4 regions of the Aureimonas sp. AU20 genome follow, and region 3 is predicted to be linked to each of the others. Evidence: predicted binding sites of a transcription regulator. Region 3 holds the regulator's gene; each other region holds the start of a gene.

Region 1 (2,197 bases), 1.8 Mb from region 3:
GCGCGCGGTCAGTCGCCCGCCTTTCGCCGGCGCGCCGTCAAGGCGGCGCGCAGCGAGGTGCGCCGGGGTTCTGGCCGTGGCGCCAGGCGAAAGACGGAGCGGCGGAGCGTGTCGGTAAGGGCGCGTCCCTCGACCTGATCCCGCGCGCGAATCGGCTCGCCGACGGTCAGCCGGATCGTGCGCCCGTAGAGGCGACGGAAGGCGCCGATGAGCAGGCCGTAGCGCAGGGTCTGCGACCACTTACTGACCAGATGGAACAGCGGCCCGTTCTGCCCGTGGACATGGACGGGCAGGACCGTCGCGCCGCCCATGCGCACCAGCCGGGCGGTGAACTGCTTCCAGGGCAGGTCCTCGGCGCGGCCGAAGACCCTGGCGGCGGTCGCGACGCCCCCGGCGGGGAAGACAAGGATGGTGACGCCCTCGCGCAGGAGCCGCATCGCCTCGCGCCGTGTCTGGAGATTGAGCGCCTGTGCTTCGCGCGTGTCCTCGAACGAGACGGGCAGGCCGCAGACCGCCATTTCCTCGATCCGCATCAGGTCGTTGCTGACGAGGATGCGGAAGGGCCGGCCGAGTTGCTCGGCCAGCGCCAGGAGCGCCACGCCGTCTCCGATGCCGAACGGATGGTTGGCGACGATCACCAGCGGCTCGCCGGGCGCGATGGCCGGCGGCCACGCGCCGGCGATGTCGAGCCGGATGCGCATCACCGAGAGCATGGACTGGAAGCGGGCCATGGGCCGAAGCCGCGCCCCTTCGCGCCAGAGCGCGTAGAGCCGGGCAAGCTTGCCCCGCCCCGCCGCCCGCTCCATCGACCGGATCACCACGCGCCGCAGGAGGGGATCGTGCGGGCGGGCATAACTCAACTCGGGAAACAGCATTGGCACGGGCGGGATGGTGGGAAGTGTAGGTTCCACGGAGTCTAAGGCCGTGCCCTGACGGTTGGATGACAGGCTCGGTCCGCGTGCGCCCTAGAGACCCTTGCCCGCTTCGACGAGGCGCGGACCGGCAGACCGGTGGATCAATGCGCGGAGCGCTGGCGCTGAACATTTTCCAAACGCAAGCGAACGCTCTCGGGTCGCCCTCGCGCATCTGATGTGCGGCATGAGCCGCGATGTCGGGCGCTGTGGCCTTCAAAAGGGGGCGAGAGATAAGACCATCACCTTTGCAGCGTGTTTGCGACCGCAGAGATCGTAAGCCTCGGCGATCGTCGGCCCCGGCGCCTGAAGGCAGAGCTGGCAAGCTCCACCGCGCTAAGGCAAGCGCACAGGCTTCGACGCCGAGCGCGAGTCCGGCATGTCATTCGCTCTAGCAAAAGGCCGCCCGCCGTCAGTCGAAAGGCAAGTCCCGGTCCCAGGGCGGGTTCGGGCCGAAGCGCGCGGCGAGAAAGTCGATCAGCGCGCGCACCTTGGCCGGCGGGCGGCGGTCCATGGCGTGGACGGCATGGACGCCCGGCATTTCCAGCGGCGGATGGTCGAGCGCGAGCGGCACGAGGCGGCCGGCCCGGATGTCGTCGCCCAGGAGAAAGCTCGGCTCGTAGACGATGCCCTGGCCGGCCAGCGCCGCGGCCACCAGCGCGTCGCCATTGTTGGCGCGAAGGGAACCGGACACGGCCACCTCCACCGATCCGTCCCGCCCGAACTGCCAGCGATGGGCGCCGAGCGCGGGAGACAGCGTATAGCCCAGGCACTCGTGACGGCCGAGATCGGCGACCCGGCGCGGCGTGCCGCGGGCCGTGAGGTAGGACGGCGCGGCCGCGACGAGGAGGCGGCAGGGCGCCAGCCGACGGGCGATCAAGGCTGGCGCTTGCAGGCGGCCGATGCGGATCGCGGCGTCCCAGCCTTCCTCCACCAGATCCACCACGCGGTCGTTGAGGCCGAGATCGACGGTGAGCGCGGGATGAAGGCGCGAGAAATCGGCAAGGATCGGCGCGATCTCCCGCACGCCGAAAGAAACGGGGGCGGCGAGGCGCAACGTGCCCGTCACCTCCAGCCGCTCGGCCGCAAGGCTCGCCTCCGCCTCGCCAAGCTCGCCGAGCAGCCGCTCGACCGTGTCGAGATAATGCCGGCCGGGCTCGGTGAGCGTCACCTTGCGCGTCGTGCGATGGAGGAGCTTGAGGCCCAGTCGGTCCTCCATGGCGGCCATGTGCTTGGTCGCCATGGTTTGCGACATCCCGAGCGCGCGTGCCGCGCCCGACAGGCTG
Region 2 (2,197 bases), 1.0 Mb from region 3:
AGCGAGACGCCGGCGATCGAGATGAAATGCGCGCCGCAGACCCCGAGTGTGACGAGAAGGCAGACCAGGGCGGGATGACGCATCGCGCGGGGCAGGCCGCGAGCCGTCGCAAGGCACAGGCCGCCCATGCCGTAGGCGAGCACCACCACGGGTCCCGCGATCGCCTGCGAGCAGCCTTCGATCGCGGACATGCCGGCATAGTGCATGGCGCCGATGCCCAAGCCCCCGAGCGCGCCGAGGAGAACCCGCGCGCGGAGCGACGAAAAGGAGACCGAAAGCGCCAGCGGCACGCCCACGGCGAGAACCGAAATGAGCGCCGACAGGGCCGTTTCCGACCCGTTGTAGCTGAGCAGCAGATCGGCGCGGTAGCCGAGCATGGCGATGAAATGCGTGGTCCAGACGCCGAGCCCGGCCACGGTCGCCACGGCCCATTGCCAGCGGCGGCGAACCGCACCTTCGCCCGCCTCGGCCGCATCCAGAAGCACCGCCAGAAGCCAACCCGCCACCACGCAGATGGCGGCGGCCGTCAGGACGAATCCGAGGGAATGCTGCGATGCGAGAAGGGTGAAGGCTGCCATACCGAAAGCCATAGGGGACCAACGGTATCCACAGCCTCAATCCGGATGGTGAAGAAGCGTTGAATCTCACCCTCGGGAGAGCCGGCCTTGTGGGCCGGGATGACAGGCGCGCCGCCGAAACCCCGATTTCACTGCGGGTTCGGGCTCCCGGACCATTGGCCGGCATGGCCAGCGACATCGCGCCGCTCCCCGGCCGGGCCGGCGCGCGACCATCCTGGCCGAACCGGCCCGCCGACGAGACGTGTCTTCAGCTTTCCGTGAGCTTCAACGCCTTATCGAAGACGCGCAGCACCTGCGACAGCTCGTGGCCGCGCTTCATGACGAGGCCGCCGGCGGCATGCACGCTGTAGGCGCCCTGGCGCCGCGCGAGCTTGGGGTCCTTCTCGATGCGGAAGAGCGGCATTTCCGAGGCGCGGCGGAAGATCGAGAACACGGCGCGATCGCGCAGCGTGTCGATCGCATAGTCCCGCCATTCCCCGGCCGCCACCATGCGCCCGTAGATGCGAAGGATCTCTCCCAGTTCGTGGCGGTCGAAGCTGACGATCGGCAGGCTGTTGGCGCTGCGCACCTCCGCCAGATTGATCAGCGAGGCGGAGCGTTCGGCTGCAGGTTCGGTCAATCGCTGTCCCTCCGAGGCGCGGCGCGGGGGAGGCGCGGCGCTTCATCATCCTGTCATGGAAATGGGACCGGGCGAAGGGCGTTGCAACGGGACCGCCATGCCGGGGCAAGGCTTGCGGCGCGCCGGGCGTGGCTTGTGCGCAGCCGCGTCCGAGGGCGATTCAGGCCCCGGGTCTAGGAAGCTGGCGCTATCTTCTTGTGAAAAGGGATGTTTTCCAATTGGAGAGTCGCTCGAAGAAACGTCAGAAGCGCAGCGCCGCCGCCGCTAGGATGCGGCCCGGCCGGTCGTCCTTATCCATGGCCTGGATCAACGCCACGCAGCCGCCCGCCTCGGCGTCGGGATCGGCCAGGAGTCCAAGCGGCATGTCCACCGACAGGCGCCCGTCCGGGCCGATCACCCCGACCGCGCGCCAGTCGCGCACGGCATGGGTGTTGAGAAGCTGGCGGCCCTGGTTCTCGCCGCGCGCGACCTGCGTGCTGGTGGTCTTGGCATAGGTCGCAAGGATCAGCGCCGGGGGGCGGGCGCCTTCCGGTTGCGGACCGGCGGCGACGCGAAGGCTCAGCGTGTCGCCGGACAGGCGCATCTCGATGGTGGGCTGGCCGTCGGCGCCGGGCAAGGGCGCGGCGCCGACGGCGCGCTCGATCGCCGCCTCGTCCGCGCCGCCGAGCGCGGCCTGTCCGTTGACGATGGCCTGGGGCGTCGAAAGCCCGCCCAGCCGCATCGCCTTGCTGTATCCCTTCTGCCGCTCGGCGTTGCGGCGCGAGCCGAGCGGGTCCTCCCAGCCGATATAGTCCCAATAGTCGACGTGATAGGCCAGCGCCACGTAGTCCGGCCGCGCGGCAAGGCGCGCCAGAACCGCGTCGGCCTTGGGGCATTCGGCGCAGCCCTGGCTGGTGAAGAGCTCCACGATGCCGCGCACCGTCCGGCTCGTCGCCTCGGCGCCGCTTTCGTCCGCGCGCGCGCTGGGGGCGCTGACAAGCGCGGCGGCGGCGAAGGCCAG
Region 3 (2,197 bases):
AGAGCCCGGCCTTCGCGCCGGGCTTTTCTTTGCGCCGGCCGCTCCCCCGGCCTTCCTGCCAGAAAGCGTCTCCCGCTCGCGCCTGTCCTGCGTTATGAGGCAGGCCATGCGAGCGGAAGACGCTTTCTGATCTGGGCGCCGGTCCGGCCGGCGCGCGAGGCCCCTTTCGAAAAGGCTATGACATGACCGATACCCCCGCCCTTCCCGACCGTCTGGCGATCGACCCGGACAGCCCGTTCCATGACGAGGCGCTGCTGGCGCGCGGCATCGGCATCCGCTTCAACGGTAACGAGAAGACCAATGTCGAGGAATATTGCGTCAGCGAAGGCTGGGTGCGCGTGGCCGCCGGCAAGGCCAAGGACCGCCAGGGCAAGCCGCTCTTGATGAAGCTGAAGGGCACGGTCGAGCCCTATCTGAAGGACGAGAGCGCCGAGGGCTGATCGCCCTCGTCCGCCAAACGAAAACGCCGCGAGCAGCCGTTTGGCTCTCGCGGCGTTTTCGTTTTGGAAGGACGGCTGAGCCTCAGCTCGCCTCGGCCCGTTGCTGCACGGGCCGCGCGGCGGCGGTGAAGTTCTCGTCCAGCGAATAGCCCGCCCCGCGCACGGTGCGGATCGGGTCGCGCTGGCGGCCCCGGTTGATGGCCTTGCGCAGACGCCCGACATGGACGTCCACGGTGCGCTCGTCGACATAGATGTCGCGACCCCAGACGCCGTCCAACAGTTGCTCGCGCGAGAAGACGCGGCCGGGCGACTGCATGAGGAACTCCAGGAGGCGGAACTCGGTGGGTCCGAGCTTGACCTCGCGGCCGGCGCGGCGCACGCGATGCGTCTCGCGGTCGAGGTCGAGATCGCCCGCCACGAGCTGGCTGGAGATGCGCTCGGGCTTCACCCGACGCAGCATGGCGCGCACGCGGGCCATGAGCTCGGGAGTCGAGAAGGGCTTCACGACATAGTCGTCCGCCCCGACCGAAAGGCCGCGCACCCGCTCGCTTTCCTCGCCGCGCGCCGTCAGCATGATGATCGGCAGGCGTTCGGTCTCGGGCCGCGTGCGCAGGCGCCGGCAAAGCTCGACGCCGGACAGGCCGGGCAGCATCCAGTCCAGCAGAAGAAGGTCGGGCACGCCCTCTTTCAGCCGCAGGTCGGCCTCGTCGCCACGCGCGATCACGTCGACGTCGTAACCCTCGGCCTCAAGATTGTAGCGAAGGAGGACGCCCAGCGCCTCCTCGTCCTCGACGACGGTGATCCGGGCGCCCATGCGACTTACCCGTTCAGGCCGGAAGAGGGCGAGGCGATCGAGGGCGTCGAGTCGCTCTTGGGCCGCTCGACCTCCATCTGTTTGCCGGTCTTGATGTAGTAGACCGTCTCGGCGATGTTGGTCGCGTGGTCGCCGATGCGCTCGATGTTCTTGGCCGAGAAGAGAAGATGCGTGCAGGCCGTGATGTTGCGCGGATCTTCCATCATGTAGGTCAGGAGTTCGCGGAAGAGCGAGGTGTAGAGCGCGTCGATCTCGGCGTCCTGGGCGCGGATTTCCAGTGCCCGCACGTCGTCGCGCGTGGCATAGACGTCGAGCACGTTCTTCAGCTGGCCCAGCGCCAGTTCCGACATGTGCTCGATGCCGCGCACCAGCTGCACCGGCTGCTTGTGGTCGGTCACCGCGATCACGCGCTTGGCGATGTTCTTGCCGAGATCGCCGATGCGCTCGAGATCGTTGGAGATGCGGATGGCGCCGACGATCTCGCGCAGGTCGTGCGCCATCGGCTGGCGCTTGCCGATCGTGAGGACCGCGCGTTCGTCCACTTCGCGCTGCAGCGTGTCGAGAAGGATGTCGTCGGCAACGACGGACTGCGCCAGACCCCAATCGGAGCGGATCAGGGCGGAGACCGCCTGCTCGACCATGCGCTCGGCCTGGCCGCCCATTTCGGAAATGCGACGAAGGATGAATTTCAGTTCGTCGTCGTAGGACGAGACGATGTGATGTTCCATGAAACGAACTCTCCCTGTTTCGCGGAGAACGACTCCCGGCCCGATAAGGCTGCGGGAGCCGGGAGCGAGGTCAGCCGAAGCGGCCGGTGATGTAGTCCTGCGTGCGCTTGTCGTCGGGGTTCTGGAACATCTTTTCCGTGGAACCGACCTCGACGATCTTGCCGAGGTGGAACATCGCCGTGCGCTGCGAGACGCGGGCCGCCTGCTGCATCGAG
Region 4 (2,197 bases), 1.1 Mb from region 3:
CCTGATAGCCGAGCCAGACCGGAAAGAACGGGTAGAAGACGCCGAGCGACACGAAATTGCCGGCAAAGACGAAGGACATGCGCCGGTCGAAGGCCCGTCTCGATTCGGGAGAGGCCGGCGGGAGCGAGGGCATGGCGGGCGCTTTCGGGGCTTGAACCGCCCCTCCCTACCAAACCGCTTCCGCGCGGGCAAACGGCCCTGGCGGACTATTCCGCCGCCTCGGGCAGGCGCTCGCGCCCTTTGAGGAAGCGCAGGCCGACGCGCGGGTCGGTCGCGGGATCGACCTTCTCGACCGCCGTCCAATGGACGAGTTCGAGCGTGCCGTCGTGACGCTCGACGATGGCCGAGCAGCTTTCCACCCAGTCGCCCGTGTTGACATAGAGCATGTCGCCCATGTCGCCGATCTTGGGGTGGTGGATATGGCCGCAGATCACGCCTTCGCAATCCTGCCGCTTGGCCTCGCCGGACAGGGCCTCCTCGAAAGCGCCGATGAAGTTGACGGCGCGCTTCACGCGGCCCTTGGCCCAGGAGGAGAAGGACCAGTATCCGAAGCCGAGGCGACGGCGGGTCCAGTTCAAGGCGACGTTGATGGCGATCGCCATGTCGTAGGCCCAGTCACCGAGATGGGCTATAAGCTTGGCATGGCGCACCACGACGTCGAACTCGTCGCCATGCATCACTAGGAGGCGCTTGCCGTTGGCGGTGACGTGGACGTCGTTCAGACGAACCTCGATGCCGCCGAAATGCGAACCGACGAAATCGCGCAGGAAATCGTCGTGATTGCCCGGCACATAGATAATTTCGGTGCCCTTGCGCGCCTTGCGCAGGAGCTTCTGGACGACGTCGTTGTGCGACTGGGGCCAGTGCCAGGAGCGTTTCAGGCGCCACCCGTCCACGATGTCGCCGACGAGATAGATCTTCTCGGCGTCGTGGCAGCGCAGGAAATCGATCAGGAGATCGGCCTGCGCGGCGCGCGAGCCGAGATGGATGTCGGACAGGAACAAGGTCCGCACATGCCGCGTGTTCGTCCACTGTTCCATGGGTGCCGTCCGTCGCTTCGACCGTATACGGCTTAATGTGCCTTAACCCTGTTGCAGCCGTATGACGCCGCGCGGCGTGCGCCTTGGCGATTGCTCTCCGCGCCGCATTTGTCCTACAGGCATTCCAAAGGACGAACGCTTGGGTCGAGCCCACCCGCCGGCCCGCCTCTCGCGCCGTTTCGGCGGCCCCGGGTCGACCGGAAACCCGCGAGCGTCCTGGTTTTGATCGCGTCGCCCGCCAGGTCCTCGCCCCGGCCGGAAACGCCCCTGAGGATTGGAGAGAGCATGAGCGCCGAAGAAACCAAGCGGCAGGCCGCCGCCGCGGACCTCAACGAACAGGCGCTCTTCTATCACCGCCATCCCAAGCCCGGTAAGCTCGCGATCCAGGCGACCAAGCCCCTCGGCAACCAGCGCGATTTGGCGCTCGCCTATTCCCCCGGCGTCGCCGCTCCCTGCCTTGCCATCGCCGAAGATCCCAATCTCGCCGCCGACTACACCAGCCGGGCCAATCTCGTCGCCGTCGTCTCCAACGGAACGGCGGTTCTGGGACTTGGCAATATCGGCCCCCTCGCCTCCAAGCCGGTGATGGAAGGCAAGGCCGTCCTGTTCAAGAAGTTCGCCGATATTGACGTTTTCGACATCGAGATCGACGCGCAGGAGATCGACCGGATCGTCGATGTCGTGGCCGCGCTGGAGCCGACCTTTGGCGGCATCAACCTCGAAGACATCAAGGCGCCGGAGTGTTTCGAGGTCGAGGAACGGCTGCGGGCCCGCATGGGCATCCCGGTCTTCCATGACGACCAGCACGGCACGGCCATCATCGTCTCGGCGGCGGTGCGCAACGCGCTGCTGCTCGGCGACAAGCGCATCGAGGACGTGAAAATCGTCACCTCGGGTGCGGGAGCGGCCGCCATCGCCTGCCTCAACCTCCTCGTCTCGCTCGGCGCGAAGGTCGAGAACATCTTCTGCACCGACAAGGACGGCGTGGTCTACAAGGGCCGCGAAGGCCGGATGGACCGCTGGATGGCGGTCTATGCGCAGGAGACCGAGGCCCGCTCGCTGGCCGACGTGATCGAGGGCGCCGACATCTTCCTCGGCCTTTCCGCCGCCGGCGTGTTGAAGCCCGAACTCCTCAAGAAGATGGCCGATCGCCCGCT

Evidence for each region. Region 3 encodes PhoB, which activates phosphate uptake and scavenging genes when phosphate is short. Its sites were predicted from a motif close to TGTCATNNANCTGTCAT; they were not measured.
Region 1: a site for PhoB is predicted at 930-946, ahead of M673_RS06570 (1-acyl-sn-glycerol-3-phosphate acyltransferase). Genes of this name have one in related genera too.
Region 2: a site for PhoB is predicted at 1,238-1,254, ahead of M673_RS03020 (DUF2794 domain-containing protein). Genes of this name have one in related genera too.
Region 4: a site for PhoB is predicted at 1,091-1,107, ahead of M673_RS10045 (UDP-2,3-diacylglucosamine diphosphatase). Genes of this name have one in related genera too.

What each region holds. Positions count from the first base shown of each region.
Region 1 covers NZ_CP006367.1:1,495,667-1,497,863, forward strand. The annotation lists gene M673_RS06570 (1-acyl-sn-glycerol-3-phosphate acyltransferase) at 9-875, opposite strand; gene M673_RS06575 (LysR family transcriptional regulator) at 1,324-2,197, opposite strand, start outside.
Region 2 covers NZ_CP006367.1:669,182-671,378, forward strand. The annotation lists gene M673_RS03015 (bifunctional diguanylate cyclase/phosphodiesterase) at 1-578, opposite strand, end outside; gene M673_RS03020 (DUF2794 domain-containing protein) at 826-1,164, opposite strand; gene M673_RS03025 (DUF1223 domain-containing protein) at 1,439-2,197, opposite strand, start outside.
Region 3 covers NZ_CP006367.1:3,412,382-3,414,578, forward strand. The annotation lists gene M673_RS15555 (DUF3297 family protein) at 183-440, shown strand; gene phoB (phosphate regulon transcriptional regulator PhoB) at 523-1,254, opposite strand; gene phoU (phosphate signaling complex protein PhoU) at 1,260-1,982, opposite strand; gene pstB (phosphate ABC transporter ATP-binding protein PstB) at 2,053-2,197, opposite strand, start outside.
Region 4 covers NZ_CP006367.1:2,275,248-2,277,444, reverse strand. The annotation lists gene M673_RS10050 (MFS transporter) at 1-133, opposite strand, end outside; gene M673_RS10045 (UDP-2,3-diacylglucosamine diphosphatase) at 207-1,040, opposite strand; gene M673_RS10040 (NADP-dependent malic enzyme) at 1,326-2,197, shown strand, end outside.